Regions from separate parts of the Streptomyces sp. NPDC005202 genome, predicted to be linked through region 1. Evidence: riboswitches for the same ligand, from Rfam matches in the RefSeq annotation. Region 1 holds a riboswitch; each other region holds the start of a gene.

What was found. Region 1 has a riboswitch for cyclic di-AMP ahead of ABZV31_RS30765 (M23 family metallopeptidase). Riboswitches for the same ligand answer to the same signal wherever they lie in the genome.
Positions count from the first base shown of each region.
Region 2: another riboswitch for cyclic di-AMP. It lies ahead of ABZV31_RS23405 (transglycosylase family protein); the one in region 1 lies ahead of ABZV31_RS30765 (M23 family metallopeptidase).
Region 3: another riboswitch for cyclic di-AMP. It lies ahead of ABZV31_RS26495 (NlpC/P60 family protein); the one in region 1 lies ahead of ABZV31_RS30765 (M23 family metallopeptidase).
Region 4: another riboswitch for cyclic di-AMP. It lies ahead of ABZV31_RS30505 (M23 family metallopeptidase); the one in region 1 lies ahead of ABZV31_RS30765 (M23 family metallopeptidase).

Region 1 covers NZ_JBEXHW010000031.1:38,415-42,615, forward strand. The annotation lists gene ABZV31_RS30755 (HPr family phosphocarrier protein) at 1-249, shown strand, start outside; gene ABZV31_RS30760 (GntR family transcriptional regulator) at 481-1,176, opposite strand; gene ABZV31_RS30765 (M23 family metallopeptidase) at 1,367-2,125, opposite strand; cyclic di-AMP (ydaO/yuaA leader) riboswitch at 2,138-2,303, opposite strand; gene ABZV31_RS30770 (pitrilysin family protein) at 2,539-3,927, opposite strand; gene ABZV31_RS30775 (pitrilysin family protein) at 3,924-4,201, opposite strand, start outside.
Region 2 covers NZ_JBEXHW010000017.1:70,614-74,814, reverse strand. The annotation lists gene eno (phosphopyruvate hydratase) at 1-901, opposite strand, end outside; gene ABZV31_RS23405 (transglycosylase family protein) at 1,288-1,983, opposite strand; cyclic di-AMP (ydaO/yuaA leader) riboswitch at 1,988-2,153, opposite strand; gene ABZV31_RS23400 (transglycosylase family protein) at 2,336-3,340, opposite strand; gene ABZV31_RS23395 (cytochrome P450) at 3,541-4,201, opposite strand, start outside.
Region 3 covers NZ_JBEXHW010000022.1:76,923-81,123, forward strand. The annotation lists gene ABZV31_RS26490 (ABC transporter) at 1-702, shown strand, start outside; gene ABZV31_RS26495 (NlpC/P60 family protein) at 722-2,104, opposite strand; cyclic di-AMP (ydaO/yuaA leader) riboswitch at 2,113-2,284, opposite strand; gene ABZV31_RS26500 (hypothetical protein) at 2,723-3,037, opposite strand; gene ABZV31_RS26505 (pyridoxamine 5'-phosphate oxidase family protein) at 3,687-4,127, shown strand.
Region 4 covers NZ_JBEXHW010000030.1:67,462-71,662, reverse strand. The annotation lists gene ABZV31_RS30515 (PrsW family intramembrane metalloprotease) at 1-511, shown strand, start outside; partial or broken gene ABZV31_RS30510 (aldo/keto reductase) at 616-819, opposite strand; gene ABZV31_RS30505 (M23 family metallopeptidase) at 952-1,983, opposite strand; cyclic di-AMP (ydaO/yuaA leader) riboswitch at 1,995-2,156, opposite strand; gene ABZV31_RS30500 (PP2C family protein-serine/threonine phosphatase) at 2,391-3,665, opposite strand; tRNA gene ABZV31_RS30495 (tRNA-Met) at 3,869-3,942, opposite strand; gene ABZV31_RS30490 (dihydrofolate reductase family protein) at 4,042-4,201, opposite strand, start outside.

The sequences.
Region 1 (4,201 bases):
GAGGGCCTCCACGCCCGCCCCGCCTCCATCTTCGTCCGGGCCGCCACGGCCGCAGGCATCCCCCTGACGATCGCCAAGGCCGGCGGCACCCCCGTCAACGCGGCCTCCATGCTGGCCGTCCTCGGCCTCGGCGCCCAGGGCGGCGAGGAGGTCGTCCTGGCGTCCGACGCCGAGGGCGCGGACGCTGCCCTCGACCGGCTGGCCAAGCTGGTCTCCGAGGGTCTCGAGGAGCTTCCCGAGACGGTCTGATCCATGCGGGGAAGCCGCGTCGCCCTTTCCGGGCGGCGCGGTTTCGCCGTTTTCGGGCGGCGCGGCTTCGCCGTTTTCGCACCCGATTCCGGTGGATTTACCGCGGGCACATTCCGGACGCTCACCGCGGGCACACGAATAGCGCGCCGCCATAAATTCCCGGCCCGCGCGAAAAAGGGCAACGGAAATACACCTCCGCCGAATATCCCTTCTTTGTATACGTCGCGCGTGTTAATGCTGCAGGCCCGACATGTTTACGGGATGTTGCGAAGTTCTCACACGGCCTGCGCGGTCCGCGCCGCCGGGGAAACGCAGCCGGTGCGCGGCACTCGCGCGCTCGGTGTGCAGTGCGGTGATGGCCCGCGCGCGCTCGCTGTCGCCGCGCGCGACGGCGTCCACGATGGCCCCGTGCTCGGCCCAGGACTCCACGGGGTTGGCCGACGCCTCCACCGCGTACATCCAGGCGATCTTGTGCCGCAACTGGGTCAGCATCGAGGTCAGCGCATGGCTGCCGGAGGCCTGGGCGAGCGTCTCGTGGAACCAGCCCCCCAGGGAGCGCAGGTCCTCGCTGCTACCCCGCCTGGCCCGCTCCTGGCCCAGCCGGACCAGGCCGCGCAGCACCTTCAAATGGGCCTCCGTGCGCCGCTGGGCGGCGCGGGAGGCGCCGAGCGGCTCCAGGAGCAGGCGCATCTCCAGCAGGTCGGCCGCCTCCTGCTCGGTCGGCTCGGCGACACACGCGCCCGCGTGCCGCCGGGTCACCACGAAACCCTCGGCCTCCAGGGTGCGCAGGGCCTCACGCACGGGGACACGCGAGACGCCGTAGCGGCGCGCGAGGACTTCCTCGGTGAGCCGGCTGCCGCGCTCGTGGACACCGGCGACGATGTCGTCCCGGATCGCCGTGCACACCGAGTGCGCCGGAATACGCATGACCGACCTCCGCCTTAATCCCCGTGAAACGTCGACGATGGACGCGTGTTCCGTGACTCTATTGCAATGAGCCGGAATTTCCGATGGCGGGCCGGAATCCATGGAGTTTTTTTGGACAGTCGGGCGTCCGAAACACCGAAAGCCCCGGCTCGGGGAGCCGGGGCTTCGGGACGTCTGCGGCGCCGATGCGTCAGACGTTCACGCCGTGCTTGCGGAGGTAGGCCACGGGGTCGACGTCGGAGCCGTAGTCCGGGGTCGTCCGGGCCTCGAAGTGGAGGTGCGGTCCGGTGACGTTGCCGGTCGCTCCGGAGAGGCCGATCTGCTGACCCGCAATGACCCTCTGGCCCACCGAGACGCCGATGGACGACAGGTGACCGTACTGGGTGTACATGCCGTCGGCCATCTTGATCACGATCTGGTTGCCGTACGCGCCGCCCCAGCCGGTCTCGACGACGGTGCCGACGCCGACGGCGTGGACGGCGGTGCCGCTGGCGGCATGGAAGTCGATGCCGGTGTGGGCGCCGGAGGACCACAGGGAGCCGCCGGCCTTGTAGCCGGTGGAGACGTAGGAGTTGACGATCGGCGGGACGAAGGCGTTGAGGCGCTTGCGCTCGGCCTCGCGGGCGGCGCGTGCCTTGGCCTCGCGCTCCTTCTTCGCCTGCTCGGCGGCCTTCTTGCGCGCGGCCTCCTCGGCCTTCTTCTGCTCGGCCGCCTGCTTCTGGGCGACGGCCTGGGCGTCGATCTTCGCGGCGACGGAGTCGCCGATCGTGACGACCGGCGTGAGGCCGGTGTCCTCGGGAGCAGGAGCCTCGGCGGCGAGCGCCGGGGCGGCGGCAACGGTGCCGATGACGCCGGTGGTGGTCAGGGCCGCGACGCCCGCCGCGCGGGCGGTGGTGTGGCGCATCCGGCTCGGACGACGGTGCTTCCCGGCGGCGCGCGTGAATGCCATGTGGTGGCTGGTCCTTTCCTTCCCTCTCGCCTACCGGGTTAGCTGACGGGTTCGGAGCAGGAAGGTCTCCTACGGACCCCCTCGCGGCACGCGCGGGCGTCCGATTCACCCCAGGGACTGATGATGGGTCCCCGGCTCCCCTGGCTCGCGCCGTACGGGGACTCGGCGATGGCTGTCCGGTGCCGCGGGTGCGGCGCACTGCCTGACGGACAGCCGGACCGACGCTAAACGGGGCGTCTTTCAATTCCCAAACGGAACAGGGGTTTTGTAGCGCACGCCACAGGGCAGACGGGAAGCCTCTCCTCAATTCGGACATCACGCGGACATCAGGGAGCCCTGGTGACACTTCGGTCACCAGGGCTCCTCCGCGCGCGTGCCGTTCGCCGGCCGGTACGACCGTGCGCCGAGCGTCTCTACTCGGCCGCGACGACGGCGACTTGGCCGATGCCGAGGGCCTCGACCGGCTCCTTGATCTGCGCCGCGTCCCCGACGAGCACCGTCACCAGACGGTCCACCGGGAAGGCGTTGACGACCGCCGCGGTGGCCTCCACCGTGCCGGTCGCGGCGAGCTGCTGGTACAGCCTCGCCTGGTAGTCGTCGGGCAGGTGCTGCTCGACCTGGTCGGCCAGCGTGCTCGCCACGGCCGCCGCCGTCTCGAACTTGAGCGGCGCCACGCCGACGAGGTTCTGCACGGCCACGTCGCGCTCGGCGTCGGTGAGGCCCTCCGCGGCGAGCTTGCGGAGCACTGTGAAGAGGTCCTCCAGGGCCGGCCCGGTGTTCGGGGTGTCTACTGAGCCGCTGATCGCGAGCATCGCGGCACCCGAGCCGTCGGGGGCGGAGCGCAGCACCTGGCCGAACGCCCGCACGCCGTAGGTGTAGCCCTTCTCCTCGCGCAGGACGCGGTCCAGGCGGGAGGTGAGGGTGCCACCGAGGCAGTAGGTGCCGAGCACCTGGGCGGGCCACACGCGGTCGTGCCGGTCGGGGCCGATGCGGCCGATGAGCAGCTGGGTCTGGACGGCGCCGGGACGGTCCACGATCACCACGCGACCGGTGTCGTCGGCGGTCACCGGCGGCACGGGCCGCGGCTTCACCGAGGGGCCGGTCCAGGAGCCCAGGGTCTGGCCGAGCAGGGCGTCGAGGTCGATGCCGGTGAGGTCGCCGACGACCACGGCGGTGGCCGTGGCCGGGCGGACGTGCCGGTCGTAGAAGGCGCGGACGGCCGCCGCGTCGATGCTGCGGACCGTCTCCTCGGTGCCCTGGCGCGGGCGCGACATGCGCGAGGTCGCCGGGAACAGCTCCTTGGAGAGCTCCTTGGCGGCGCGACGGGAGGGGTTGGCCATCTCGTGCGGGATCTCGTCGAGCCGATTGCGCACCAGCCGCTCGACCTCGCTGTCGGCGAACGCCGGCGCCCTGAGGGCATCGGACACCAGACCGAGCGCCTTGGGCAGGCGCGAGGCCGGGACCTCCAGGCTCAGGCGGACGCCGGGGTGGTCGGCGTGCGAGTCGAGCGTGGCGCCCGCGCGCTCCAGCTCGGCGGCGAACTCCTCGGCCGAGTGCTTGTCCGTGCCTTCGGAGAAGGCGCGCGCCATGATCGTGGCGACGCCGTCGAGGCCGGCCGGCTCGGCGTCGAGGGGTGCGTCCAGCAGCACCTCGACGGCGACGACCTGCTGGCCGGGGCGGTGGCAGTGCAGCACCGTCAGGCCGTTGTCGAGCGTCCCGCGCTCGGGCGCCGGGAACGCCCACGGCTTGGCCTCGCCCGCCTGGGGCCGGGGGTGGAACTCCATCGTGGCGAGCTCGGTCACTTCGCCGCCTCCTCGGTGTCGTCGGTGGCCGCGGCTACGGCGGCGTCGGTGTCGTCGGCCTCGCCGGCGACGGGCTCGTAGACGAGCACCGCGCGGTTGTCGGGGCGCAGGCGGGCCTTGGCGACCTCCTGGACCTCCTCCGGCGTCACCTCCAGGACGCGCTGGACGGCGGTCAGGGCGAGCTGCGGGTCGCCGAACAGGACGGCGTACCGGCACAGTTCGTCGGCGCGGCCCGCGACCGTGCCGAGCCGGTCCAGCCACTCGCGCTCCAACT
Region 2 (4,201 bases), on a different contig from region 1:
CGGTGATGACCTTCCAGCCGGCCCAGTCGTCCTCGAACAGCGGGTCCTCGATGGAGACCAGCGGGTAGGCGGCGACGAGCTCCTCGTAGTACTCCGTCATCTCCGCGGCGGAGCGCTCCTTGCCCTCGAAGAGGTACTTGCCGTCCTTGTAGAACTCGGAGGCGGCGACGTCGAGGGCGAGGGCGATCTGCTGGCCGGGGGCGTAGCCGGCCTCCTTGATGGCCTCCAGGATGAGGTCGAGGGCCTCGCGGTTGGAGCCGAGGTTCGGGGCGAAGCCGCCCTCGTCACCGAGGCCGGTGGACAGGCCCTTGCCCTTCAGGACCTTCTTCAGGGTGTGGTAGACCTCGGCACCCCAGCGCAGCGCCTCGGAGAAGGACTCCGCGCCGATCGGGGCGATCATGAACTCCTGGATGTCCACGTTGGAGTCGGCGTGCGAGCCGCCGTTGAGGATGTTCATCATCGGCACCGGCAGCAGGTGCGCGTTCGGGCCGCCCAGGTAGCGGAAGAGGGGGAGGTCGCTGGCCTCGGAGGCGGCGTGGGCGACGGCGAGGGAGACGCCGAGGATGGCGTTGGCGCCGAGGGAGCCCTTGTTGTCGGTGGCGTCCAGGTCGAACATCGCCTGGTCGATCAGGCGCTGCTCGGTGGCGTCGTAGCCGACCAGCTCCGGGCCGATCTGCTCGATGACGGCCAGGACGGCCTTCTCGACGCCCTTGCCCTGGTAGCGGTTGGGGTCGCCGTCGCGGAGCTCGATGGCCTCGAAGGCGCCGGTGGAAGCGCCGGACGGGACGGCGGCACGACCCGTGCTGCCGTCGTCGAGGCCGACCTCGACCTCGACCGTGGGGTTGCCTCGGGAGTCCAGGATTTCCCGGGCTACGACGACGTCGATGGACGGCACGAGCATCTCCTTCTTGGATGTGACGCTGGAAGTGCGGGGCTGGTGTGCCTTGCGACTAGAGCCTAACCGCCCGGAGCCATCGGCCAGCCGACCGACCGTCCCGTGGACAGGGTGACCGTACACTTTGTTTCCACACGAAACAAAGGGGCCTGGAGAAGCCGGGATGAAGACCGGGAGAAGAAAAGCCCCGCCCCGGTGCGTACGGGGGAACACGCACCGGGGCGGGGAGCCCGTCGGGGACGGGCGGCGAGCCCCACGTGACCTCCACTGTGCGACCTCCACTGTGGAGGCCACGCGCACGAGGGACCTGTGGCTCGGCTACCGGCCGGCTGTCACTTCAGGTGCAGCTGGCCGACCGGCTGTCACTTCAGGTGCAGCTGGCCGACCGGCTGTCACTTCAGGTGCAGCTGCTGGCCCGGGTAGATGAGGTTGGCGTCCTCGACGATGTCCTTGTTCAGTTCGAACAGCTTCTGCCAGCCACCCTGGACGCGGTGCTTCTCGGCGATCGAGCTGAGGGTGTCGCCCGCGACCACCTTGTACTCGCCGTCGCCCTTCTTGACCTTCTTGCCGGTCGGGGTGGTGACGGTCTTCTTGGCGGCCGGACGCTGCGCGGAGCGGTTGGCGGCCTGCTGCTCGGTGGAGCGGGTGGTGGTGCTGCTCTTCGTGGAGCTGCCGGAGCCGTTGCTCGACGAGGAGCCCGTGCTGCCGGTGTAGGCGGCGCTGGACAGGCCCTTGCCGCAGACCGGCCAGGCGCCCTTGCCCTGGCCCGCGAGGACCTTCTCGGCGATGGCTATCTGCTGCGCCTTGGTGGCCAGGTCGGCACGCGGGGCGTAGGCGGTGCCGCCGTAGGCGGCCCAGGTGGAGTTGGTGAACTGCAGACCGCCGTAGAAGCCGTTGCCGGTGTTGATGGACCAGTTGCCGCCGGACTCGCACTGGGCGACCGCGTCCCACTCGGAAGCGGTGGCGGCGGAGGCGTTGCCGGCCGCCATCAGCGGGGCGGCGACGGCGGCACCGGTGACACCGGCGAGCGCGATGGCACGGGTTGCCTTGGACGGACGACGGTGCTTGCCCTTGCCGGAAAACAGCATGGATGGATCCCCTCACCGACGCCTGCGAGGTGAGCTGTCGGGTTCGGGCCGGTTGAGTTGCCCGGCCGCGCCCCTTGCGAGGCACGGCTTCACCCCCAGCCGCTCCGGTCAACTGCCCGGCGCGGCACTTACCTTGGGTCCCCCGCTCCTGCCTACGGCGCTTGACGCGACGACTGTTCCCGGGCAGCCGCTGGCAGGATTCGGCGTTGCGGCAGCCGGGGCTCGCGATGGCGAGCGGTCATGACCGTAGACACGCGATCCGCCGAATTTCAAAGACGATCAGGGCTTCTGAGACTCATCCCACACTTTCATTGCACCGGACATTCGGCGCGAAGTATGACGTGAACTCCCGCTACTTTTGGGCCGTTTCGGCAGGAACTTCAAGGGTCTGACCGGCAACGAGGTGGTCCGGGTCGGCGCCGATCTCGTCCTTGTTCGCGGCATAGAGCGCGCGCCACCCGCCCGGGAGGTCAAGGGAGTCGGCGATGGACGCGAGGGATTCGCCGGAGCGGACGGTGTACGAGTCGTCGACGGTGGCGCGTGCACCGCTGTCGCCGCGTGAGGCGTGACGACCAGAGGCGGCGGCCGTACGGTTGTCGGCCGGATCCTCGGCGGCACTGTCGCCACGGTGGCGGCCGGTACCGAGCGCCCCGGTGTCGACCAGGGCCGAAGAGCCGCCGGTCTGCCCGGAGTTGTCCGAGTCGCCGAACTCGGGAGCCGCCGTGGGTGAGCTGCCGAAGCCCCGCGAGTCGCTCGCATCGGATTCAGTGGATGTGTCGGACTTGGGGGAGTTGTCCACCTTGGTAGGCGAAGAAGGTGAAGAGGAAGGCTTCGTAGCGGATTCGACCGACGAGCCGGAGGGGCCCGTCGACGAGTCGGACAGACCATGGTCGGTCGACTCGGACGAGTCGGAGGATCCGGACGAGTCGGAAGCCGAGGACGAGCCGCTCCCCACGCCGGTGTCGATGTTCGCCTCACCGGAGTCCTTGGTGAGACCGGAGAGCAGCCCGCAGGTGGGCCAGGCACCGGGGCCCCGGTCGGCGAGGATCTTCTCGGCGACCGCTATCTGCTGGGACCGGCTGGCCTGGTCGGCGCTCGGGGCGTAGGCGAGGCCGCCGTACTTCTCCCAGTCGTCCTGGGTCAACTGCAGGCCGCCGTAGTAGCCGTTGCCGTTGTCGGCGCTCCAGGAGCCGCCGCTCTCGCACTCGGCCACCTTGTCCCACGTGGTGCCGTCGGCCGCGCTCGCGCCGGTGGCGCCGAGGAGCGGGATGGCGATGGCGGAACCGGTCACTCCGGCCGCAACAAGGAGAGCCGGAGCCTGACGGGGGCGACGGTGACGACCGTTCCCGGAGAGCATGCGGAAACCTTTCGTGCGACAGCAGTGACCGGCGCGGCGGATGCTGCTCGGCGCCGCGCTGATGCGTGAACGTATCGGGTGACGATCACTTGTCACAAGTTAATGCCGCGCAGATCACGTGAAGATCACATAGTTGAACGTGTGTCATCTTTGCCCTCGTCAGCGGGCCGGTGCAGGGCCCTTTTCGCCCCGTGTCCGACTTACCGGACCGGCGTGAAGCGGACGGGCAGTGTCCGCAGTCCGCGCATGATGAGCCCGCCACGCCAGCGCAAGTCGGCCGGATCGGCGTCGAGTTGGAGATCGGGGAGCCGGGTGAGGAGGGTGGCGAGCGCGGTCTGGCCCTCCAGCCGGGCGAGCGGGGCGCCGAGGCAGTAGTGGATGCCGTGGCCGTACCCGAGGTGCTGGTTGTCACGTCGGCCGAGGTCGAGAACGTCGGGGTCGGCGAACCGCGCCGGATCCCGGTCGGCGGCGGCGAGGACGACGAGGACCGGGTCGCCGGGTGCGATGTCCTGCCCGCCGATGGTGAGCGGCCGGGTGGCGAACCGCCAGGTGGCGAGCTCCACGGGACCGTCGTAGCGCAGGAGTTCCTCGACGCCGGTCTCCAGCAGGCCGCTTTCGCCGCTCTCCAGGGACTTCTGGAGCCGGTCCCGCTGCTCGGGGTGGGTGAGGAGGGCGTACGTGCCGTTGCCGATGAGGTTGACGGTGGTCTCGAAGCCGGCGAAGAGGAGGATGAAGGCCATGGCGGCGGCCTCGTTCTCGGTGAGGTGCTCGCCGTGGTCGGAGGCGCGGATGAGGCCGGAGATGAGGTCCTCGGCCGGGCCGGGCTCGGCCGGGAGCGCCGCGCGCTTGCGGTGGATCAGG
Region 3 (4,201 bases), on a different contig from region 1:
ATCGAACGCGCGTACGTCCACGTCGCCGCGTGCGACGAGGAGCTGTGGCCGTGGTCCGTGCCCTGCGTACGCACGCTGCTGGCGGACGGGCTGCGGTTCACCGCGCCGGTGACCTTTCTCGTCGGTGAGAGCGGTTCCGGCAAGTCGACCCTGGTCGAGGCCCTGGCGGAGGGGTTCGGCCTGGACCCCTGGGGCGGTTCGCACGACTGGCGTTACGCCAGTCACCGCCCCAGGTCGGTGCTGGGCGAGCGGATCCGTTTCGAGGCGGCGCCGCGCGGACGCCGCATGGTGGGCAACTGGTCGGCCCGCAAGGGCTTCTTCCTGCGCGCCGAGACGGCGTTGGACGCCCTCGGCCGGGAAGGGTTCGCGCCCGATGCCGTCAGTCACGGCGAGGGGTTTCTCGCCGCGTTCCGCAGCAAGTTCCTCCAGCCGGGGCTGTATGTGATGGACGAGCCGGAGGCGGCGCTGTCCTTCGCCTCGTGCCTGGAACTGCTCGGACACATCAACCAGTTGGTGAGGCAGGGCGGCCAGGTCATCCGTGCCACCCACTCTCCGCTGCTGACCGCGCTGCCCGGTGCGGAGATCGTCGAGGTGGGCGAGCACGGCATGCGCCGGGTGGCGTGGCACGAACTCGCCCTCGTCGACCACTGGCGCCGCTATCTGGCCGCCCCGCAGGCGTACCTGCGGCACATCCTCGACTGAGCTTCCACGCTGTGCGGCGTCACGCGGGCCGTACCGCGCTGTGGATGGCCTGTGGTCCGGCGTAGAAGATCGACTCCTCGCGTATCGACGCCCCCGGGCTCGGGGCGTGGACCATCATGCCGTTGCCGGCGTAGAGGCCGACGTGGCCGGCGTCGCCGTAGAAGAAGATCAGGTCTCCGGGCCACAACTCGGCGAGGGGGATCGGTGTTCCGGAGCCGGCCTGGTCGTACGCGGTGCGGGGCAGGACCACCCCGGCGGCCCTCCAGGCGGCCTGGGTGAGGCTGGAGCAGTCGTAGGAGTCCGGCCCGGTCGCGCCCCAGACGCACGGCCTGCCGATCTGCGCACGGGCGAAGGCGAGCGCCTTCGCGGCCTTCCTTTCGTAGGTCGAGCCCGCTGTGTCGCCGATGCCGACGGCAGCTGCGGTGCCGGTCGACGCCGGGCTGCCGAGGGACAGGGCGGTGTCGAGGGCCTGTTCCGGGCCGACGGCGGTGCCAGGTGCGAGGGCCATGCCCGCGTCGACGGGCAGGGTTACGCCGAGCCCCGCCGACTGCTGGTACTGCTGCTCCGGCCCCTGGTAGGGCGTGAGCCAGGATTCACCGGAGGTGAGCCAGGATTCCTCGGCCGGCGGGGCCTCGATCGCGGCCGGTGCCACGCTCTGCTGCGCGGCATGCTGGGACAGCAGCGCGCGGGCCTGGGTGAGTTTCCTCTGGAACTGCTCCTTGGAGGACCGCAGCGCCGGCTGCCGGGGCTGGGCGACAGGGGCCGTAACGACCCTGGCGGGCTCCGCTCGTGTCTCGAACACGGACGGCAGCGCTGCCAAGGGCCCGGCAGCCGACTCCGCCACCGGACCGGCGGTCACCGTGGTGGCGGGCCCGGCGGTCAACTCGGGTATGGGCATCGCTGTGGTGGCGGGCCCGGCGGTCAACTCGGGTATGGGCATCGCTGTGGTGGCAGGTCCGGCCGTCAACTCCAGCACGGAGGGGCCGGGCGTCGCCTCCCGTCCGCGTTCGCCGAGGCCGTCCGCCGGTCGCCTCGCCGGGCCCGCGGGCCGGGAGCGCTCCGGGCCGGGCATGCGGTCCGCCGGCAGGACGGCCGGAACGGTGGGACCCAACTGGGCACGTGCCACGTCGAACCACTGCTTGGCGACGCTCTCGAGAAGCGGATCGGTGCGCCTGGAGCCGTTGCCGGCCGCCGAGTTGAGGCGCGTGCGGCCTCCTTTGCTCATCGCGCGGGTGGCGTTGTAGTTCCCCGTGGCGGTCTCGGCCTGGTCGTAGAGGCTGCTGATCCGCTGCTGAACCTCATCGCGGCTGGGTCCGTTGTCGCCCGCGGCCGTCGTCAGGGCGGAGTTGCGCATGCCGGGAAGGCTGATGCCGCCCGGGCGCGAGGTTCGTTCCGACGCCAAGGAAGACGTACTCCTTCCGTATTCCGCCTACCGAGTTAGCTGTCGGGTTCGGGCGGACGGTCCGGAAGGTGTGCCCTACGGCCCTGCCCTGGCGGGCAGTTGGGCCGATTCACCCCAATGTCGGTCGGGTCCCCGGCTCCGGCCGCCGCAGGGGCGTGCCGGACTCGGCGGAGGTCGCACGATCCGGCGGGTTCACCGGAGGCAATCGAGCGGCCTGGACGTCAACTTAGCGAACATGTGTGCCTCGCGTGAAGGTTGAAGCGCGAAATGTCCGATACATTTATGTGACCTTTTCCTTGTGGAGAGCCGTGGCGCGGCCGGCTCGTACGTGCCGGTACTCACGCATTCCCGACCTCGGCCGCCCTTTCCCGCAGGGCACGGCAAGGGGCCCGCGCACCGGCTGAAACCGGTACGCGGGCCCTGCGACGTCGAGCCGAGCCTGCCCTGTCCGGCCCGCTCGCGCCGCGCGGAAAGCGGCTCTGCCGAGGCCCCCGCCGAGGATCCGACTCCGGCGGGGTTTCAGGGCCCACCCGCTCGGGCGGGCCTTTCATCCTTCGGGGTGGCGAAGAGACCCGGCGAGGGCCGGTGGGCCCCAGGCCGGGGCCGATCGGCCCTGCGTCAGCCGGGCTTGTGCCCCCACTGCGGACCGACCAGGTCCCATTCCCTGCCCCAGGCGTCGATGCGCCGCCGGGTGAGCCAGTACCGTGCCACGGCCCCGGTGCCGAAGGCCGCACCGGCGAGAGCCAGCGCTGCCGCGCCCCCGAAGAAGCCCGCCTCGACCGGCGCCTCGGTGCGGCTGCGGGGCTCGGTGGTCAGGCCGCCCCGGGCATCCGTCCAGACCGTGATCCTGGTTCCGGCGGTCCGCCCGGTGTGCACCATGGTCGTGCCCGTGCGGAAGGAGCCGTCGGGTGGCGTCCAGCGGACCTTCGCCATGATCCGGTCGCCGCTGGTGCCCGGCGAGTTCCGCGGCGGTCCGCGGTACGTCCGTGAGCAGCACGGCGCCTACCGGTTGACGTTCGGCGCGCTGGCGCGTGTACGCCGCGTCGGTCGCGCGGGCGGTCACCAGGCCCACGATCGCGCCGCCCACCACGACGACCAGCCACACGGCCAGCACGATCCACGCCTCGACGACGTCGTCGTGCCGGCGAAGCGGTTGCTCCGCCACCGCCACAGCAGGGTCCTCGTACTCCTGGGCCTTGTGTCCGGGCCTTGTGTCGGCACGCCTGTCACCGGGCATGGGTCCGCACCTCCTTTTCGCCGTCACATACAGCAAGGTGACAGGTGGAGGCGGGCCGTGGCTTGGGCCGGGCGGACGGCATCACAGGGCCGTTCGGGGCCCACTCCTGCGGCCGCGCCCGCCCCGCGTCGGGACGCCGGGCGCGCGCGGGGTGGGGCCGCTCGCCGCCAAGAAGGGGGGCCCGTTCTCCGGCCGGGTGGGGGGCCGTTCTCCCGCGGGGGCCATTCTCCGGCCGGGAATGGGGACGCTCTCCGGCGGTGGAGGGACCGATGGCCCCTCACCCCCGGCCGGCGTCCGCCCGACGATGGAGCGATAACGCTGAACCAGGCGAAAGACGGACTGGCCATGTACCCCAACGACGGTTTCCGCGAACTCGACCGGCAGGAGTGCCTGCGTCTGCTGGCAAAGGTGCCTGTCGGCCGTATCGTCCACACGCGCCAGGCCCTGCCCGCGGTGCTGCCGGTCAACTTCTGTCTCGACGGCGACGGCGCGGTGCTGCTGCGCACCTCGGCCGCCTCGGAACTGGCACGCGCGGTCGCCGGGTCGGTGGTCGCCTTCGAGGCGGACGAGGTCGACGCCGCCAGGAGCTCCGGCTGGAGCGTCGTCGTCACCGGCCGGGCCACCGTGGTGACCGACCCCGCCGAGCAGGAGCGGCTGGCCCGGATCGGCCCGCGCTCCTGGGTGCCGTCGCCCGAGGAGGTCTTCGTCCGTATCCACCCGGAGCTGGTCACCGGGCGCGAGCTGGTCGGCGGGCAGACGCTCTACGGGGTGGACATCGCTCCGTGAGCGGGGCCCTGTCGCCCTCACGAGGGCGCCGCGGCCCTGGGGCGTGGCCCGATCGGCCCTGTTGGGTAGCCGGC
Region 4 (4,201 bases), on a different contig from region 1:
CTTCGCCGTCTACGGGGCGTTCATGGTGCCCGCGTTCGGGCTGCTGACCTGGCTGGTGATCTGGACGCGGCAGCGGGAGCTGCGGACCGTGCGCGAGGAGCTGCCCGCCTACGCCGCCGCCGGATGGCTGGCACCGGCCGAGCCGTTCGCCCTCGGCTCCATGCGGGCGCGCAGGCTGGCCCGGGAGTACGCCGGGCACCACTTCGGGAAGCCGGCGGCGCGGGCGGTCGCCCAGTACGAGGCGTACGCGACCTCGCTGGCGTTCCTGCGGCACCGGGGGCGCCGGGGGCGGGCCGGGGCCGACTTCGTCGTACGGGAACGGGAGTTGCTGCACGAGCTGTGGCGGCGGCGGGAGGTGGCCCGGCCGGCGTTGGACCACGCGGCGCGGGCCACGGCTCCTCCGGTTCCGGTGGCTGCGGGGCCATGGCCGGTGTACGGGGTGTACGGGTATCCGGCGGCGCCGTATCCCCCGTACAACCCGTACACCCCGTACAACCCGTACCGGTCGTAGCGGAGAGGCTACGCCGACGCCTCCGGGCGACGACGATGTCGGAGCGGTTGCCGCGCTGCTTCACCCTCCCCCAAGCTCTTCGAGCAGGGGGACCCCCAGCCGGTGATCGTCTCGGACTCGCCGCCCCGGTTGCCCTCGACCCACGCCGAGTAGGAGTCGGCGGTGTCGACGAAGTTGCCGCCGGCAGCCGTGTACGCGTCGAGGACGGCGAAGGACTGCGCCTCGTCGGCGGTCCAGCCGAAGACGTTGCCGCCGAGGGCGGGGAAGACCTCGAGGTCGGACGTGCCCAGCTTGCGTGGAGAAGTCATGACCAGCATCAACACCCATGCCGGAGGGGCCCATTCCGCCGACTCCCGCAAAGGTTGCGCGAACACCTGACCGGCAGCCCTGACGTCGGGGGGGCGCCGTCAGGACCGCCGGGGATCAGGGAAGGGCAGGTGTCAGGGGTTGAGGCCCTTGCCCCGAAGCCACGTCATCGGGTCGATCCCGGTGGCCTGGCCGTCGGGGTGGACCTCCAGGTGCAGGTGCGGCCCGGTGACGTTGCCGGTGGCGCCCACGCGGCCGATGACGTCGCCCGTGCCGACCTTCTGGCCGACCTTGACGCTGATCGACGACTGGTGGCAGAACCACAGCTCGGTGCCGTCGTCGAGGGTGAGGATCGTGCGGTAGCCGTAGGCGCCGGCCCAACCTGCCTCGGTGATGGTGCCGCTGTGGATCGCCTTGATCAGGGTGCCTGTGGGCGCGGCGAAGTCGAGGCCGGTGTGGTAGCCGGAGGACCACATGGAGCCGGCCTGGCCGAAGATACCGGTGATGGTGTACGAGGAGGTCGGCAGCGTGTACTGCTTGGCCAGCTCGGCCAGGCGCTCGGCCTCGGCCTTCTTCTTGGCCTCCTCCTCCGCCTTCTGCTTGGCGGCGGCGGCCTTGGCCTCGGCCGCCTTCGCCGCCTTGGCGGCCGCCTCGTCGGCCTGCTTGGCGGCGGCGGCCTCCGCGGCCGCCTCGGCCTTGGTGTCGACCTGGACCTGCTGCAGATCGGCCTGGGCCATGATGCGGTTGCGCAGCGCCTCGCCGGCGTCGGCGGTGCCCTGGGCGGTGTCGGCGGAGGTCACGCCGACGGTGCTGAGCGCGGTCGCGGAGCCCTTCGGGGCGTCGGAGGAGTCGCTGAGCAGGGAGTCCACGGAGGGCAGGTCGGGCAGGGAGATGGACACCGGCGGCTTGCCGGTCTGCGCACTGGCCATGCCGCCCGCGCCGACGGCGGCTATGACACCTACGCCGAGGACGGTGGAGCTGCGGGCGAGCCCGCCGCCGCGCTGCTTGGTGACGCGATGCCGGCCGCGTACGGGGCGGATGGACTCCTCGGTGGGGTTCCATTCCTCCCAGGGGCCCTCGTCGGTGCGGTGGCTGCCGTAGCCGAAGGTCTCGGTGCGCTGGCTCGGCACGAACGGGGCTTGGGGAGCGGGCCGGTTGGACGCCACGTGGGCGTACTCCTTTCCTTCCTTCTCGCCTACCGGGTTAGCTGACGGGTTCGGAGCAGGAAGGTCTCCTACGCGCGTAACCCAGCCGTGCGGTCACGGCGGATGACGCCCGATTCACCCCAAGGTGATGGTTGGTTCCCCGGTTCCCTGACGGGATTCGGCAGGTGCGCACGGAGCCGCCTCTTGTGACGGCTGGGACGACCGCGCTGCGTTATCGAACGTTAATAGACCCGAGGCGCGGATTCCAAGCCGTTCGGCTTGATCATTAAACCTTTTTGGCCTGGACGTACGGGCCATGAGTGGTGAAAAGCGGGCGAGTTGGCCAGGACCCAGGAGCGTGACCACTTATGACGGTGTGTCAGTTGTTATGCTCACCGGGACCGTTCGATCACGTCGCGTGACAATGATCAGGGGCGCCGTACGGCGAGCAGTGCCATGTCGTCCGTCATGCCGCCCCCGGAGTGCCGACGCACCTCCGCCGCGAGGGTGCCGAGCAGCGTGCCCGGGTCGCCGAACGTCCGGCCGTCGAGGCGCCGTTCGAGGTCGTAGAAGCGGCCGCGGGCGTCGCGGGCCTCGGACAGGCCGTCGGTGTGGAAGAGCATCATGGCTCCGGCGGGAAACCCGGTCTCCTCGGCACGGTCGGGCCAGATGCCCAGGTCTCCCATGCCGAGCGGTAGCCCGGGGTCGCGGGCCGGCAGCGTGCGCAGGGTGCCGTCCGCATACAGCAGCAGCGGCGGCGGATGGCCGCGGTTGACGATCCGCACCACTGTGCCGTCGTGGAGGATCTCGGCGAGGACGGCGGTGGTGAACCCCTCGAAGGCGTCGATCCCTTCGCGCCGCGAAGCCTCGCGCGCCAGCGCCCGCTCCAGCCGCTGCGCCACCGCCTCCAGCGTGCGCTCCTGCTCGGCGGCTTCCCGGAAGGCCCCGATGACCACGGCCACGGCCGCCACCGCTCCCATGCCCTTGCCGCGCACGTCGCCGACGACGAGCCGGACGCCGTGCGGGCTGTCCTGCACCGCGTACAGGTCGCCGCCGATGAACGCGTCCGCCTGCGCCGCCTCGTAGCGGGCCGCGATGTCCAGTCCGCCGATCCGCCCCGCGGGCTCGGGCAGCACCGCGCGCTGCGCGGCCTCGGCGATCTCACGGGCGGAGGCGAGCCGCTCGTCGCTGCGGCGCACGAGGAGGTTGATCAGCACGGCCAGGACGGCGACCGTCGCCACGGTGACCAGTTCGGTGACCGCGTGGACGTGGAGGACGACGCCGAGCCTGACGTGCAGGGCGAGGACGACAGCGACCGCCGCGACCCCCGTGAGCGCGGTGGCCCGCCGGGACAGCAGGGGGGCAGCGACCAGGGGTGCGGCCGTGAAGAAGGGAGCCGCGGTGAACTCCGACGGGGTGAGGCAGTCGTAGCAGGCGCCGGCGACGAGCAGCAGCGCCGGGAGCATCAGCACGAAGGCGCGCGCACACGAGATCCGCCTCCGCTCGCCCTCTTCGGGCGGGACGGGAGCCGGGCTGTCGCCGAGCCCGGGGTCGGGGACGGGGTCGCCGGGCAGCCGCCCGCCGGCTCTGGCGTACGGGCCGAGGCCTGCGTCACGGGACCCGTGGTCGTACGGTGCGAGGCCGTTGCCGCGGGATGCGAGGTCGTACGGCCCCTCACCCTCCACGTCACCTGGCCACACCACTCGACTCCTGCCGCACACGCCGAACGCCGGTCTCCGCCCGTCCAGGTTTCCCGGACCCGGTGCGGGGAGCGAGCCGTGTGGGCCGACCGGATGACCGTGTGTGAGGAGGAACACGTACGCAGACCCCGGGGCCCCGTGCGCGAGCACGGGAGAAACACTCAGGGCCGGAATCCCGTGATCGGATTCCGGCCCTGAGCCTTCAGTAGCGGGGACAGGATTTGAACCTGCGACCTCTGGGTTATGAGCCCAGCGAGCTACCGAGCTGCTCCACCCCGCGTCGTTGTGTCTCCAGTGTACGCCATGCGCAGGACAGGTTGTGCACGCATGTATGTCCGCGCCGCTTCCCCGGCCGTTTTCGGTCGGCGGAGCCGTCCGTTCAGCCCAGCAGATGCCGGTTCGGCTCCTTGGCGCGCTCCTCGAACTCCGGCAGCACGACGACCTCCGCGCCCCCGGCCGCCAGCACCCCCGCCCCGTCGGCGCCCTCGACGAACGTGTCCGGTTCCTGCCAGGCCGTGACCACCCGTCCCACCCCCGCG